4 regions of the Enterobacter sp. 3U4 genome follow, and region 1 is predicted to be linked to each of the others. Evidence: predicted binding sites of a transcription regulator. Region 1 holds the regulator's gene; each other region holds the start of a gene.

Region 1 (3,136 bases):
GACCCGTGGAAAGGAAAAATGACACGTCCGCCGTCAGGCGATCTTTTTGGCAATTAATCGTTCCGGGATAACGAAGCTGAAGCGGGTTCCCTTGCCCAGGGTACTATGAATATCGAGACGGCTTTCATGGTGATTGACCGCGTGTTTCACAATTGCCAGCCCCAGGCCGCTTCCGCCCGTCTGCCGGGATCGCGCTTTATCCACACGGTAGAAGCGCTCGGTCAGACGCGGAATATGCTCCGGCGCGATCCCCGGCCCATTATCCTCCACGCTAAACTCGGCCCCCGTTGGGGCATGGTGCCAGCGCACCACGATATCCGTCCCCTCCGGCGTATGATTCACCGCGTTATACACCAGGTTGGAAATGGCGCTGCGCAGCTCATCTTCGCTGCCCAGCACCTTCAGCGTGTTGTCGACGTCAAAGGTCAGGTGATGCTTTTTGTGGCTTAACGTCTGCGCTTCACGCTCCACGAGCCGCAGCATCATCGGGACATCAATGGTGTCATTCAGCGCGAGCGTTGGCGCCGCTTCAATCTTCGAGAGCGTCAGCAGCTGCTTCACCAGGCCTTCCATCCGGTGCGTTTGCTCGCGCATGGTGTGCAGCGCTTTTTCACGCGGCGCGCCTTCCAGCGTTTGCTCCTGCATCATCTCCAGGTAGCCCTGCAGCACGGTCAACGGGGTTCGCAGTTCGTGGCTGACGTTGGCGAAGAAGTTGCGACGCGCCCCTTCCAGCTGGTGCATCTGGGTAACATCGCGCGCCACCATCAGCCACTGCTTATCGCTGTAGGGCATCACGCGGATCTCCAGATGGCGACCATTATTGAGCTTGAGATTGTGCGGGCGTGTGAAGTCACGCTTTTTAAGGTACAGCGTGAACTCGGGATAACGCAGAAGGTTGAGGATATTCTGTCCATTATCATCAGGCCAGCGCAGGCCCAGCAGCTGCTGCGCCAGGCCGTTACACCAGAAGATCGTCCCTTCTTCGGTCGTCAGAATCACGGCATCCGGCAGCGACTCCGCACCGCTGCGAAAACGCTTAATCAGGCTTCCCAGCTCGCGGCGGCGCTTTTTATTACGCATCTGCATCTGATGCAAACCGTACAGCAGCGGCTCCCAGCTGCCGCTTCCCGGCGGCGGCGTCATGCTTCGGTCAACCCACAGCCACCATGAGAGGCGCAGCAGGTTCCAGAAATGCCAGATGAGCAGCCCGGTGACCGACGCCAGCAGAAACCACGGCAGGTGTCCAAGAAAGGCCCCCAGAATGAAGGCCGGAATACAGCATAAGATCAGTTCAAAGACGAGCCTTTTCCATGACAGACGTTCCAGCACGCGTCACACTCCTGTCATTGTTCAGAAACGGGTAGAAAAACGATAACCCGTGCCGCGGACCGTCTGCACCATGCGATCGTGGCCGCTCAGTTCCAGTGCTTTTCGCAGGCGGCGAATATGTACGTCAACCGTCCGGTCTTCGACATACACGTTAGTTCCCCAGACGTTATTCAGCAACTGCTCGCGGCTGTACACGCGTTCCGGGTGGGTCATAAAGAAGTGCAGGAGTTTAAATTCGGTAGGGCCCATATCGAGGGGATTTTCACCGGTCATCACGCGGTGAGACGTAGGATCAAGGCTCAGTCCCTGCATTTCGATCACCTCTTCCACCGCCATCGGCGAGATGCGGCGCATTACGGCTTTAATGCGGGCCACCAGCTCTTTAGGGGAGAACGGTTTGGTAATGTAATCGTCCGCGCCGGTTTCCAGACCGCGCACGCGATCCTCTTCTTCTCCGCGCGCCGTAAGCATCACAACCGGAATATCGCGGGTCAGCGCTTCACGCTTCAGGTGTTTGATAAACTGCAGTCCGGAGCCGCCGGGCAACATCCAGTCCAGCAGAATCAGATCGGGCCAGGGTTCATTCAGCTGGTTCACTGCGCTGTCATAATCTTCAGCTTCAACCGGCTGGAAGCCATTTTGTTCGAGCACGAAGCACACCATTTCACGAATTGGAGCTTCATCTTCTACGACCAGAATACGTCTCGCCATACTTTGCCCTGTCTTATCTTATTTACGTTACAAGTTTGTAATTCGGCGCCATTATGCGTCAGATTTATGACAGATTTATGAAAAACAGTACCACGTTAACGGGCAAACTGTTGTTTTATTACAGCGGTTATTTTCCCTTCTCTGAACGTTTATAATCCTGCTTTCTCTTTTTTGCCACGGATCAGCTATGCGCATACTTCACACCTCGGACTGGCATCTGGGTCAAAATTTTTACAGCAAAAGCCGTGCGGCTGAACATGAAGCGTTCCTGGGCTGGCTGCTGGAAACGGCCCGGACGCACGAGGTGGACGCGATTATTGTGGCGGGTGACATCTTTGATACCGGCTCGCCGCCGAGCTATGCGCGCGAGCTATATAACCGCTTCGTGGTGAATCTGCAGCAAACCGGCTGTCATCTGGTGATAGTCGCCGGCAACCACGATTCCGTCGCGACGCTGAATGAATCCCGCGACATCCTGGCGTTTCTCAATACCACCGTCGTCGCCAGCGCCGGGCACGCCCCGCAAATCCTGAAAAAACGCGACGGGTCGCCTGGGGCGGTGCTGTGTCCGATACCGTTTTTACGGCCGCGCGACATCGTGCAAAGCCAGGCGGGGCTATCGGGCGCTGAAAAGCAGCAGCATCTCTTGCAGGCCATCACCGACTATTATCACCAGCAGCATGCCGATGCCTGCGCCCTGCGCGGCGACCAGCCGATTCCGGTGATTGCGACCGGGCATCTCACCACAGTCGGGGCCAGTAAAAGTGACGCCGTACGTGACATCTATATCGGCACGCTGGACGCCTTTCCGGCGCAGAACTTCCCGCCAGCCGACTACATTGCGCTCGGGCATATCCACCGCGCGCAGGTTATTGGCGGCAGCGAGCACATCCGCTACTGCGGCTCCCCTATTTCGCTCAGCTTTGACGAAACGGGCAAAGCCAAATCCGTGCATCTGGTGAGCTTCAGCGAGGGAAAACTCCGCGCCGTCGAGACGCTGGAAGTACCTGTCACCCAGCCGCTGGCGGTGCTGAAAGGCGATTTGGATGCCATCACCGCCCAGCTGGAACAGTGGCGCGGTGCCGAACAAGATCCC
Region 2 (3,136 bases), 420 kb from region 1:
ATCGGGTCGAGCAGACCCGTTGGACGCACCACCTGGTCAACAACGTCTTCACCGGATTTCTCCAGCTCGTAGTTGCCCGGCGTGGCCGAGACGTAAATGGTTTGCGGCGCCAGCGCCTCAAACTCTTCAAACTTCATCGGACGGTTATCCAGCGCCGACGGCAGGCGGAATCCGTACTCCACCAGCGTCTCTTTACGCGCACGGTCACCGCGGTACATCCCGCCGATCTGCGGGATCGTGACGTGGGACTCATCGATCACCAGCAAACCGTCTGCCGGAAGGTAATCAAACAGCGTTGGCGGCGGCTCGCCCGGCCCGCGCCCGGAGAGGAAGCGCGAGTAGTTTTCGATGCCGGAACAGTAGCCCAGCTCGTTCATCATCTCCAGATCGAACTGGGTACGCTGGCTAAGGCGCTGCTCTTCGAGCAGCTTATTGTTCGCCAGCAGCACCTTACGGCGCTCGGCCAGCTCCACTTTGATCTCTTCCATCGCCTGCACGATACGCTCGCGCGGCGTCACGTAGTGCGTTTTCGGGTAGATGGTGAAGCGCTGGATCACCGACTCAACGTGTCCGGTCAGCGGGTCGAAGAGCGACAGGCGTTCAACCTCCTCGTCAAACAGCTCGACGCGCAGCGCCATATCGTCCGATTCTGCCGGGAAGATGTCGATCACTTCGCCGCGCACGCGGAACGTACCACGCTGGAAGGCCTGATCGTTGCGGGTGTACTGCAGCTCCGCCAGACGACGTAAAATCGCCCGCTGGTCGATGATCATCCCCTGCGTCAGGTGCAGCATCATCTTGAGATAGAGATCCGGATCGCCCAGACCGTAGATCGCGGAAACCGAGGCGACAACGATCACGTCACGACGCTCCAGAAGCGCCTTAGTGGCCGACAGTCGCATCTGCTCGATGTGTTCGTTCACTGAGGCATCTTTTTCAATGAAGGTGTCAGAGCTCGGCACATAGGCTTCAGGCTGGTAGTAATCGTAGTAGGAGACGAAATACTCCACCGCGTTTTCCGGGAAGAACTCTTTCATCTCGCCGTAAAGCTGCGCGGCCAGGGTTTTGTTGGGCGCCAGCACCATCGTGGGGCGCTGGAGATCCGCAATCACGTTGGCGATGGTAAAAGTTTTACCCGAGCCGGTTACCCCCAGCAGCGTCTGGTGCGCCAGCCCATCTTCCAGCCCCTCTTCCAGACGACGGATCGCCTCAGGCTGATCGCCAGACGGACGGAAAGCAGAATTCAATTTGAACGGTTTACTCATGGGCGACAACCTGATGACGTTATAAGCGGCAGGTGAGTAATTTTACTCCTTGTTGCCAGGAATGCCAGTAAAAAACACTGGATGAAAAACCAGTAGCATGTCAGGATATTTAGAGTAGCGCCTGAATGATTAGCGCGAGAGCGACCAAAATTTGGACTGTGACAACATAAAACACCAGTCAGGTCAGGTTATCCCCAGAACTTTTTCTTTTTTAACATTTGTCAAGCCAGGTAATGATAGTTTTGTGGCAACCGGTGACAGTTTCATGACGGGAATTGCTTTTATCTAAGCAATTAAAAATTAAACGATATTTTCTAAAGCCGCGTTTCGCGTCAATTTGGGCGTAAGCCGCGTCCTCTCTCGCTTATCGCGTGTTTTCTAACTCTAATGCACATGGTTATCCACAGGAATAGTGGATAACTGCTTCCAGCCCATGCAGACTGGCGCTCCGCAAATTCCCGGATTTTCCCACGAGACGGCGGCAAAAAATTTTTATAGCTATTTTTTGCTGATTAACAGTTGCGTCATTCATAACCAACCGATGCGATCCTGCTCACATTTTCACCATTTCGGGCTCTGCACCACAACTCACCACCGCTGGCACCGTCGATGTGCAATCCCGCTTTTTATCCGCCACGCTTCTGTGACTTATTCCTAAAAAAGTCGCTTTTTTAATCACTTTCCGCTTTGTGGCAGGGGTTTTGCAGATTCAAACCCGAGCCTCACCTACACACATTTTTAAGGAGAGAAAGATGTTGAGTCTGCGTGCAGTGAATCAGTTTTACGGAAGTCAACATACGCTATGGAATGTGGATTTAGATTTTCCGCAAGGGATGTGTACAGGCGTCGTTGGCCTGCCGGGCATGGGTAAAACCACCCTCATGAATTGCATCGCCGGGAAAGTGCCCGTCGAAAGCGGCAGCATCATCTGGTATGAGGCGGGCGCGCCGCCGCGCGATTTGCTCAACCCGCCGTCAGAACAGCGCCCCGGGCCAGGGATTGGCTATGTCTCGCAGGACAGGCGGATCTTCTCTCAGCTAACGATTGAGGAGAACCTGCATATCGCCATGCGGGCGACGGGGAAACCTAACCCTGAGGCGAAAAATGACGTTTACGATCTGTTTCCCGCGCTCTATGGGGTGCGACAAACCCGCGCCAACACGCTCTCTCCGGACCACCAGTATCAGCTGGCGCTGGCTAATGCGCTGGTGAACCGCCCTCACCTGCTGATCCTGGATGAACCCCTTCACGGCGCGGGGCACAGCGTTGCCCAGAAGCTGGTGCAGCTGCTGGGGCGATTAAACCGGGAGCTGGGTATGACGGTGCTATTAGCGGAGCAGCAGCTGTCGTTTATCCGTCGGGTGGCGGACCGTTTCTGCATGCTCTATCGCGGGCGTAACGTGGCTCAGGGCCACGTTAACGAACTGGATGATGAGCTTATCGCTCACTGGATGTCGCGGGAAGCAAAACGCTGAGATCGAGATAACGTCCGGTTTCGGCATTTTCCGCGCCGTCAGCAAGCCAGGGAATCGCCCCGAGGCACGGCGCGGGAAGGACACGCCTGAGCGTCGCCAGGTACTCCTGATGGCGTTTACCCGGCGCAACCACGTCGTTGGCTATCCAGCCCGCCAGACGCAGTCCGGCCTGCTGTACGGCCTGCGCGGTCAACATGGCGTGATTGATACAGCCCAGCTTGACGCCGACGACAAGAATGACCGGAAGCTGCTCGGCCTGCACCCAGTCAGCAAACGTCTGCGTGTCTGAAAGCGGCGTAAACCAGCCGCCGGCCCCTTCCACCAGCACCCAGTCGGCCTGACTTTCCAGCGTCCGCAATCCGGCAGACAGCACGGCAAAATCAATCGGACGACCTT
Region 3 (3,136 bases), 1.8 Mb from region 1:
CACTCCGTCTAAGGACCTGATGTAACGAGATTATCACGCTTATCTTAAACAAGGACTAACTGTGCCTCCATCGCGCTTTTTTTAAGAATCCTGCACTTGTTTCATCGCGTAAACACTTTACGCTAGCATTACGATAACAACGATAAAAGAGGTAATGATGCGATTCATTATTCGAACAATTATTGCGCTGGCCCTTGTCTGGATTGGCCTTCTGTTAACAGGCTATGGCGTGCTCGTGGGGAGCACCGAAAACGCAGCCGGGCTAGGCATTCAGTGTAAATATTTAACAGCACAAGGAATGAGCACTGCCCAGTATCTGCATACTGACAGCGGGATCGTTGGCTTAACCCAATGCCCTGTACTGCGTAAAACATCCGTCGTCATTGATAATGGCTAATCAGCCTGGTGAATGACAAACAAAAAACGCCGCATCAGATGCGGCGTTTTTTCTGCCAGCAGGGATTAAAACGGGTAGTCGTGATACCCCATCTGCTCGGAAATTTTACGTGCGGCAGTGTGCAGAATAGCCACATACTCATGCAGACGCTCTTCGGAGAAGCGTAAGGTCGGGAAGGAGATACTCAAGCCCGCGATCACCACGCCAAAGCGGTCAAATACCGGAACGCCGATGCAGCGCAGCCCTTCTTCCTGCTCCTCGTTATCTTCGCCATACCCCTGCTCGCGCACGCGGTCGAGCACTGTAAGCAGCGCGTCCGTGCTGGTAATGGTTCGTTCCGTGCTGCGTTTGTATTCCACGCCTTCGAGGATCTGCTTCACTTCCTCACGATCGCGCCACGCCAGCAGAACCTTACCAATGGCGGTACTGTAGAGCGGGTTGCGACGACCAATGCGCGAATACATGCGCAGATTGTACATGGAGTCGATTTTATGGATGTAAACAATGCTGTCTTCATCCAGTGCGCCGAGATGGATGGTCTCTTTGGTCAGGCGAGAGATTTCACGCATCTGAATATCAGCGCTGCGGATCAGGTCAACATTCTGTAGCGCACGGGCACCCAGCTCAAACAGCTTCAGCGTCAGAGAGTATTTTTCAGATTCGCCTTCCTGGGCAACGTAACCCAGCGACTTCATGGTTTGCAAAAAGCGATACACGGTGCTTTTTGACATCATCACGCGCTGCGACAACTCTGTAATACCTATTTCACGCTCTTCTCCCAGCGCCTGTAAGATGCCAAACACCTTCAGCACGGAAGAAACAGAATCTGGCTGTTTATCCAAATCCGCAATAGCCATTTACCACCTCATAGAGAGTGTTTTATAAAAATCAGAACCGGTTTTTATTATAAGTTCCCGTCATGTCACCTGCAATCAATCCGCGTTTACTTCGTTACAAATCTGCGACATATCGCGGCTGTAACAATGCTAAAATAGTTACCCTGAGAATAATTTCACGCTGAGCTTTTTTAATCCTAATGGAAAAAAACCTTTCCGATGGCCTGCCTTTACCCCAGCGGTATGGCGCTATAGCGACCATCATTATCGGTATATCAATGGCCGTCCTTGACGGCGCAATCGCGAACGTCGCCCTGCCAACCATTGCCAGCGACCTGCACGCCTCTCCCGCCAGTTCGATATGGATTGTTAACGCCTATCAGATTGCGATTGTGATTTCCCTGCTCTCGTTCTCTTTTCTGGGCGATATGTTCGGCTACCGCCGGGTGTATCAGTGCGGTCTGGTGGTTTTCACCTTCACGTCCTTGTTATGCGCCCTTTCAGATTCACTGCATACCCTGACGCTTGCGCGTATTGCGCAGGGTTTTGGCGGCGCGGCGCTGATGAGCGTAAACACGGCGTTGATCCGCTTGATTTATCCGCAGCGTCATCTGGGGCGCGGAATGGGGATAAACTCGTTTATTGTCGCCGTCTCTTCTGCCGCCGGGCCAACGATAGCGGCGGCGATCCTCTCCGTTGCGTCATGGCAATGGCTGTTCGCCATTAACGTGCCGCTGGGTATCGTCGCCATCTTCTTTGCCCTGCGCTTTCTTCCCGCTAACGGTCCCAAGAGCAGCATGCCGCGCTTCGACGTGGCGAGTGCGGTGATGAATGCCCTGACCTTTGGCCTGCTGATTACGGCGCTGAGCGGCTTTGCGCAGGGACAATCTCTGATGCTTACCGCCGCGGAGCTCATCGCCCTGCTGGCAATCGGCTTCTTCTTTGTACGCCGCCAGCTCACCCTGCCCGTTCCTTTGCTGCCGGTCGATCTGCTGCGTATTCCCCTCTTTTCCCTCTCCATTTGCACGTCCGTTTGCTCGTTTTGCGCCCAGATGCTGGCCCTGGTTTCTCTGCCCTTCTTCCTGCAGAGCGTAGTTGGCCGTTCAGAAGTGGAAACCGGGCTGCTGCTCACCCCCTGGCCGCTGGCGACGATGGTGATGGCACCGCTGGCAGGTTATTTAATTGAACGCGTTCATGCCGGTTTATTGGGAGCGTTGGGGCTGGCGGTGATGGCGACAGGCCTTTTCGCGCTGGCTCTGCTACCGTCATCGCCAACCGATTTGGACATCATCTGGCGCATGATCCTGTGCGGCGCGGGGTTTGGCCTGTTCCAGTCCCCTAACAATCACACCATTATCACCGTCGCGCCGCGCCATCGCAGCGGAGGTGCCAGCGGCATGCTGGGGACCGCGCGCCTTCTGGGACAAAGCAGCGGTGCGGCGCTGGTCGCCCTGATGTTTAACCTCGCCGGGCAAAACGGTAACCACATTGCGCTTCTCACCGCGGGTGCCCTTGCCTCCGTCGCGGCGGTCGTCAGCGGCCTGCGGGTTACCCAGCCCAGGGTTCAGGCATAAAAAAAGCCGGGCGGAGTGTACTCCTGCCCGGCTTATTAGCGTTCTTAGCGTTACTTCAGGTATTCCCCACTGCGCAGCGCTTCGATACGTTTATCCAGCGGCGGGTGAGACATAAACAGCTCGCTCAGCGATTTGGATTTACCGTTAATGCAGAAGGCCATCATGCTGTTCGCTTCCTGCGGCTCGTAGCTGGTTTTCAGACGCTGCAGCGCGGCAATCATCTTCTCACGACCAACCAGCTTCGCAGAGCCGGCATCCGCGTGGAATTCGCGGTGTCGGGAGAACCACATGGTGATGATGCTGGCCAGAATACCGAATACCAGTTCCAG
Region 4 (3,136 bases), 1.1 Mb from region 1:
CTCCATTTTTGGTGAACGGAAGGACAATGCGCCAGATAACTTCCCAGGTGGTACAGCCGATGCCGTAGGCCGACTCTTTCATCATCACCGGCGTTTGTTCGAAGACATCGCGCATAACCGCCGCAATGTAAGGAATAATCATGATGGCGAGGATCACACCTGCCGCCAGAATGCCGATACCGAAAGCCGGGCCAGAGAACAGGGCCCCCACAAACGGAATGGCAGAGAGAACATTACCCACCGGTTCCTGGAAGTACGTGGCGAACAGCGGCGCAAAGATGAACAGGCCCCACATGCCGTAGACGATACTCGGTATAGCCGCCAGCAGTTCGATGGCAATACCCAGCGGGCGTCGCAGCCAGCCCGGCGCCAGCTCCGTCAGGAACAGGGCAATACCAAAGCTCACCGGAACCGCAATCAGCAGGGCGATGAACGAGGTCACCAGCGTGCCGTAGATCGGCACCAGAGCACCGTAGATGTCGTTCGGTGCGTCCCACTCTTTGGTCCACAGGAAGGAGAAACCGAATTTCTGGATGCTCGGCCATGAGGAGAAAATCAGAGACACTATAATGCCGCCCAGCAGCAATAGCACAATCAGCGCAGCCAGTTTTACCAGCGCGCTGAATATCATGTCACCTTTTTTACCCGGAGGGTTAAATGCAGGCTTGGTTGCAGCCATAAATTACTCTTCTGTTTGAGACGTTTTTACGAATATGCCCGGTGGCGCTAACGCTTACCGGGCCTACAGCTTAAACCGTAGGGCGGGTAAGCGCAGCGCCACCCGCCATCTTCGTTAAATATATCCTGTTAGTACAGCGCTTTACCGCTGCTGTCTTTTACGTTGGTTTTCCATGCAGCGCGAATCTGTTCAACCACGTTGTCTGGCAGGGTGGCGTAATCCAGGGCGTTAGCCTGCTTGCCGCCGTTTTTGTATGCCCAGTCGAAGAACTTCAGCACTTCAGCGCCCTGCTCAGGTTTCTTCTGCTCTTTGTGCACCAGGATGAAGGTGGTAGAGGTGATTGGCCATGCACCTTCGCCTTTCTGGTTAGTCAGATCCTGCGCGAAGGATTTGCTCCAGTCAGCGCCTTTCGCGGCGTTAGCAAAGTTCTCTTCGGTCGGGCTAACCGGTTTGCCGTCGGCTGAAACCAGTTTGGTGTAGGACAGATTGTTCTGCTTCGCGTACGCATACTCTACGTAGCCGATGGAGCCAGGCAGACGCTGTACGAACGCGGCGATACCGTCGTTACCTTTACCGCCCAGACCGGTTGGCCAGTTAACGGTAGAGCCGGAGCCGACTTTAGATTTCCACTCTTCGTTCACTTTTGCCAGGTAGCTGGTGAACACGAAAGAGGTACCGGAACCATCCGCGCGGCGAACCACGGCGATGTTCTGAGAAGGCAGCTTCAGGCCTGGGTTGAGTTTAGCGATCGCTTCGTCATCCCATTTTTTGATTTTGCCCAGGTAGATGTCACCCAGCGTTTTGCCGTCCAGCACCAGCTCGCCCGACTTCACGCCCGGCAGGTTGATGGCCAGAACCACGCCACCGATCACGGTAGGGAACTGGAACAGGCCTTCCTGAGCCAGCTTGTCATCAGACAGCGGAGCATCTGATGCGCCGAAATCAACCGTGTTCGCGGTAATTTGTTTCACGCCACCGGAGGAGCCGATACCCTGATAGTTAACCTTGTTACCGGTTTCTTTCTGGTAGGTATCCGCCCATTTGGCATACACCGGCGCAGGGAAGGTTGCACCAGCGCCAGTCAGGCTTGCTTCTGCAAATACAGAGAACGCGCTCAGAGATAAGGTCGCGGCGACAACAGTTGCGACAGTGGTACGCATAACTTTCATAATGTCTCCTGCAAGATTTTCGTAAATCGTTGTTTAGTGGCTACGATGAGCAAAATAGGACAAACAGGTGACAGATAAATGTACGAATTATGACAGTTTTATGACAATGGAAATTTCACTTAAAAACCAGCAAAAGAAAGCTTATTTTTCATCTGGTTAGCCACTTTTATGACAAGACGTTTTCAGAAATATTTTCTTTATGTGACACTGAAAAAAGTAGCTGAAGATGACAAATTGTCATTATTAAAAACGAGAAAGGAATGATGAAAAACAAACCGGGCGGGATAAAAAAGCTCCACCCGAAGGTGGAGCCTGAAGGGATTATTCTACGGTGACAGACTTCGCCAGGTTACGCGGCTGGTCAACGTCGGTGCCTTTGATCAGCGCAACGTGATAGGCCAGCAGCTGCAGCGGAACGGTGTAGAAGATAGGTGCAATCACTTCTTCCACATGCGGCATCTCGATGATGTGCATGTTGTCATTGCTGACAAAACCGGCATCTTTATCGGCGAAGACATACAGAACACCACCGCGGGCGCGCACTTCTTCGATGTTAGATTTCAGTTTTTCCAGCAGTTCGTTGTTTGGTGCCACAACGATGACCGGCATATCCGCGTCAATCAGCGCCAGCGGGCCGTGTTTCAGCTCGCCTGCCGCATAGGCTTCAGCGTGAATGTAGGAGATCTCTTTCAGCTTCAGCGCGCCTTCCAGCGCAATCGGATACTGATCGCCACGACCCAGGAACAGGGCGTGATGCTTGTCAGAGAAATCTTCCGCCAGCGCTTCGATGCGTTTGTCCTGAGACAGCATCTGCTCAATACGGCTCGGCAGCGCCTGCAGACCGTGAACGATGTCGTGCTCAACGGAAGCATCTTCGCCTTTCAGACGCGCCAGCTTAGCCACCAGCATCAGCAGAACGGTCAGCTGAGTGGTAAATGCTTTAGTGGAGGCGACGCCGATTTCGGTACCCGCTTTGGTCATCAGCGCCAGATCGGATTCACGCACCAGAGAAGAGCCCGGGACGTTACAGATGGCCAGAGAGCCCAGGTAGCCCAGCTCTTTAGAGAGACGCAGCGCGGCCAGGGTATCTGCCGTTTCGCCAGACTGGGAAAGGGTGATCATCAGGCTGTTACGACGCACCGCAGATTTGCGATAGCGGAATTCAGACGCAATTTCCACATCGCACGGCACGCCCGCCAGGGATTCAAACCAGTAGCGAGAGACCATACCGGAGTTGTAAGACGTGCCGCAGGCCACGATCTGAATGTGCTCAACCTTGCTGAGCAGT

What was found. The regulator PhoB, encoded in region 1, activates phosphate uptake and scavenging genes when phosphate is short. The targets are predictions, from matches to a motif close to CTGTCATAAAACTGNCNNAT.
Region 2: the regulator PhoB is predicted to act here: its motif matches at 1,518-1,537, upstream of uvrB (excinuclease ABC subunit UvrB).
Region 3: the regulator PhoB is predicted to act here: its motif matches at 1,346-1,365, upstream of kdgR (DNA-binding transcriptional regulator KdgR).
Region 4: the regulator PhoB is predicted to act here: its motif matches at 1,936-1,955, upstream of pstS (phosphate ABC transporter substrate-binding protein PstS).

The regions. Positions count from the first base shown of each region.
Region 1 covers NZ_CP136665.1:2,989,593-2,992,728, forward strand. The annotation lists gene phoR (phosphate regulon sensor histidine kinase PhoR) at 34-1,329, opposite strand; gene phoB (phosphate response regulator transcription factor PhoB) at 1,351-2,040, opposite strand; gene sbcD (exonuclease subunit SbcD) at 2,228-3,136, shown strand, end outside.
Region 2 covers NZ_CP136665.1:2,565,044-2,568,179, forward strand. The annotation lists gene uvrB (excinuclease ABC subunit UvrB) at 1-1,265, opposite strand, end outside; gene RVY89_RS12255 (ABC transporter ATP-binding protein) at 2,018-2,740, shown strand; gene bioD (dethiobiotin synthase) at 2,703-3,136, opposite strand, start outside.
Region 3 covers NZ_CP136665.1:1,165,187-1,168,322, reverse strand. The annotation lists gene RVY89_RS05505 (YobH family protein) at 158-397, shown strand; gene kdgR (DNA-binding transcriptional regulator KdgR) at 463-1,254, opposite strand; gene RVY89_RS05495 (MFS transporter) at 1,434-2,807, shown strand; gene htpX (protease HtpX) at 2,858-3,136, opposite strand, start outside.
Region 4 covers NZ_CP136665.1:4,040,752-4,043,887, forward strand. The annotation lists gene pstC (phosphate ABC transporter permease PstC) at 1-679, opposite strand, end outside; gene pstS (phosphate ABC transporter substrate-binding protein PstS) at 808-1,848, opposite strand; gene glmS (glutamine--fructose-6-phosphate transaminase (isomerizing)) at 2,170-3,136, opposite strand, start outside.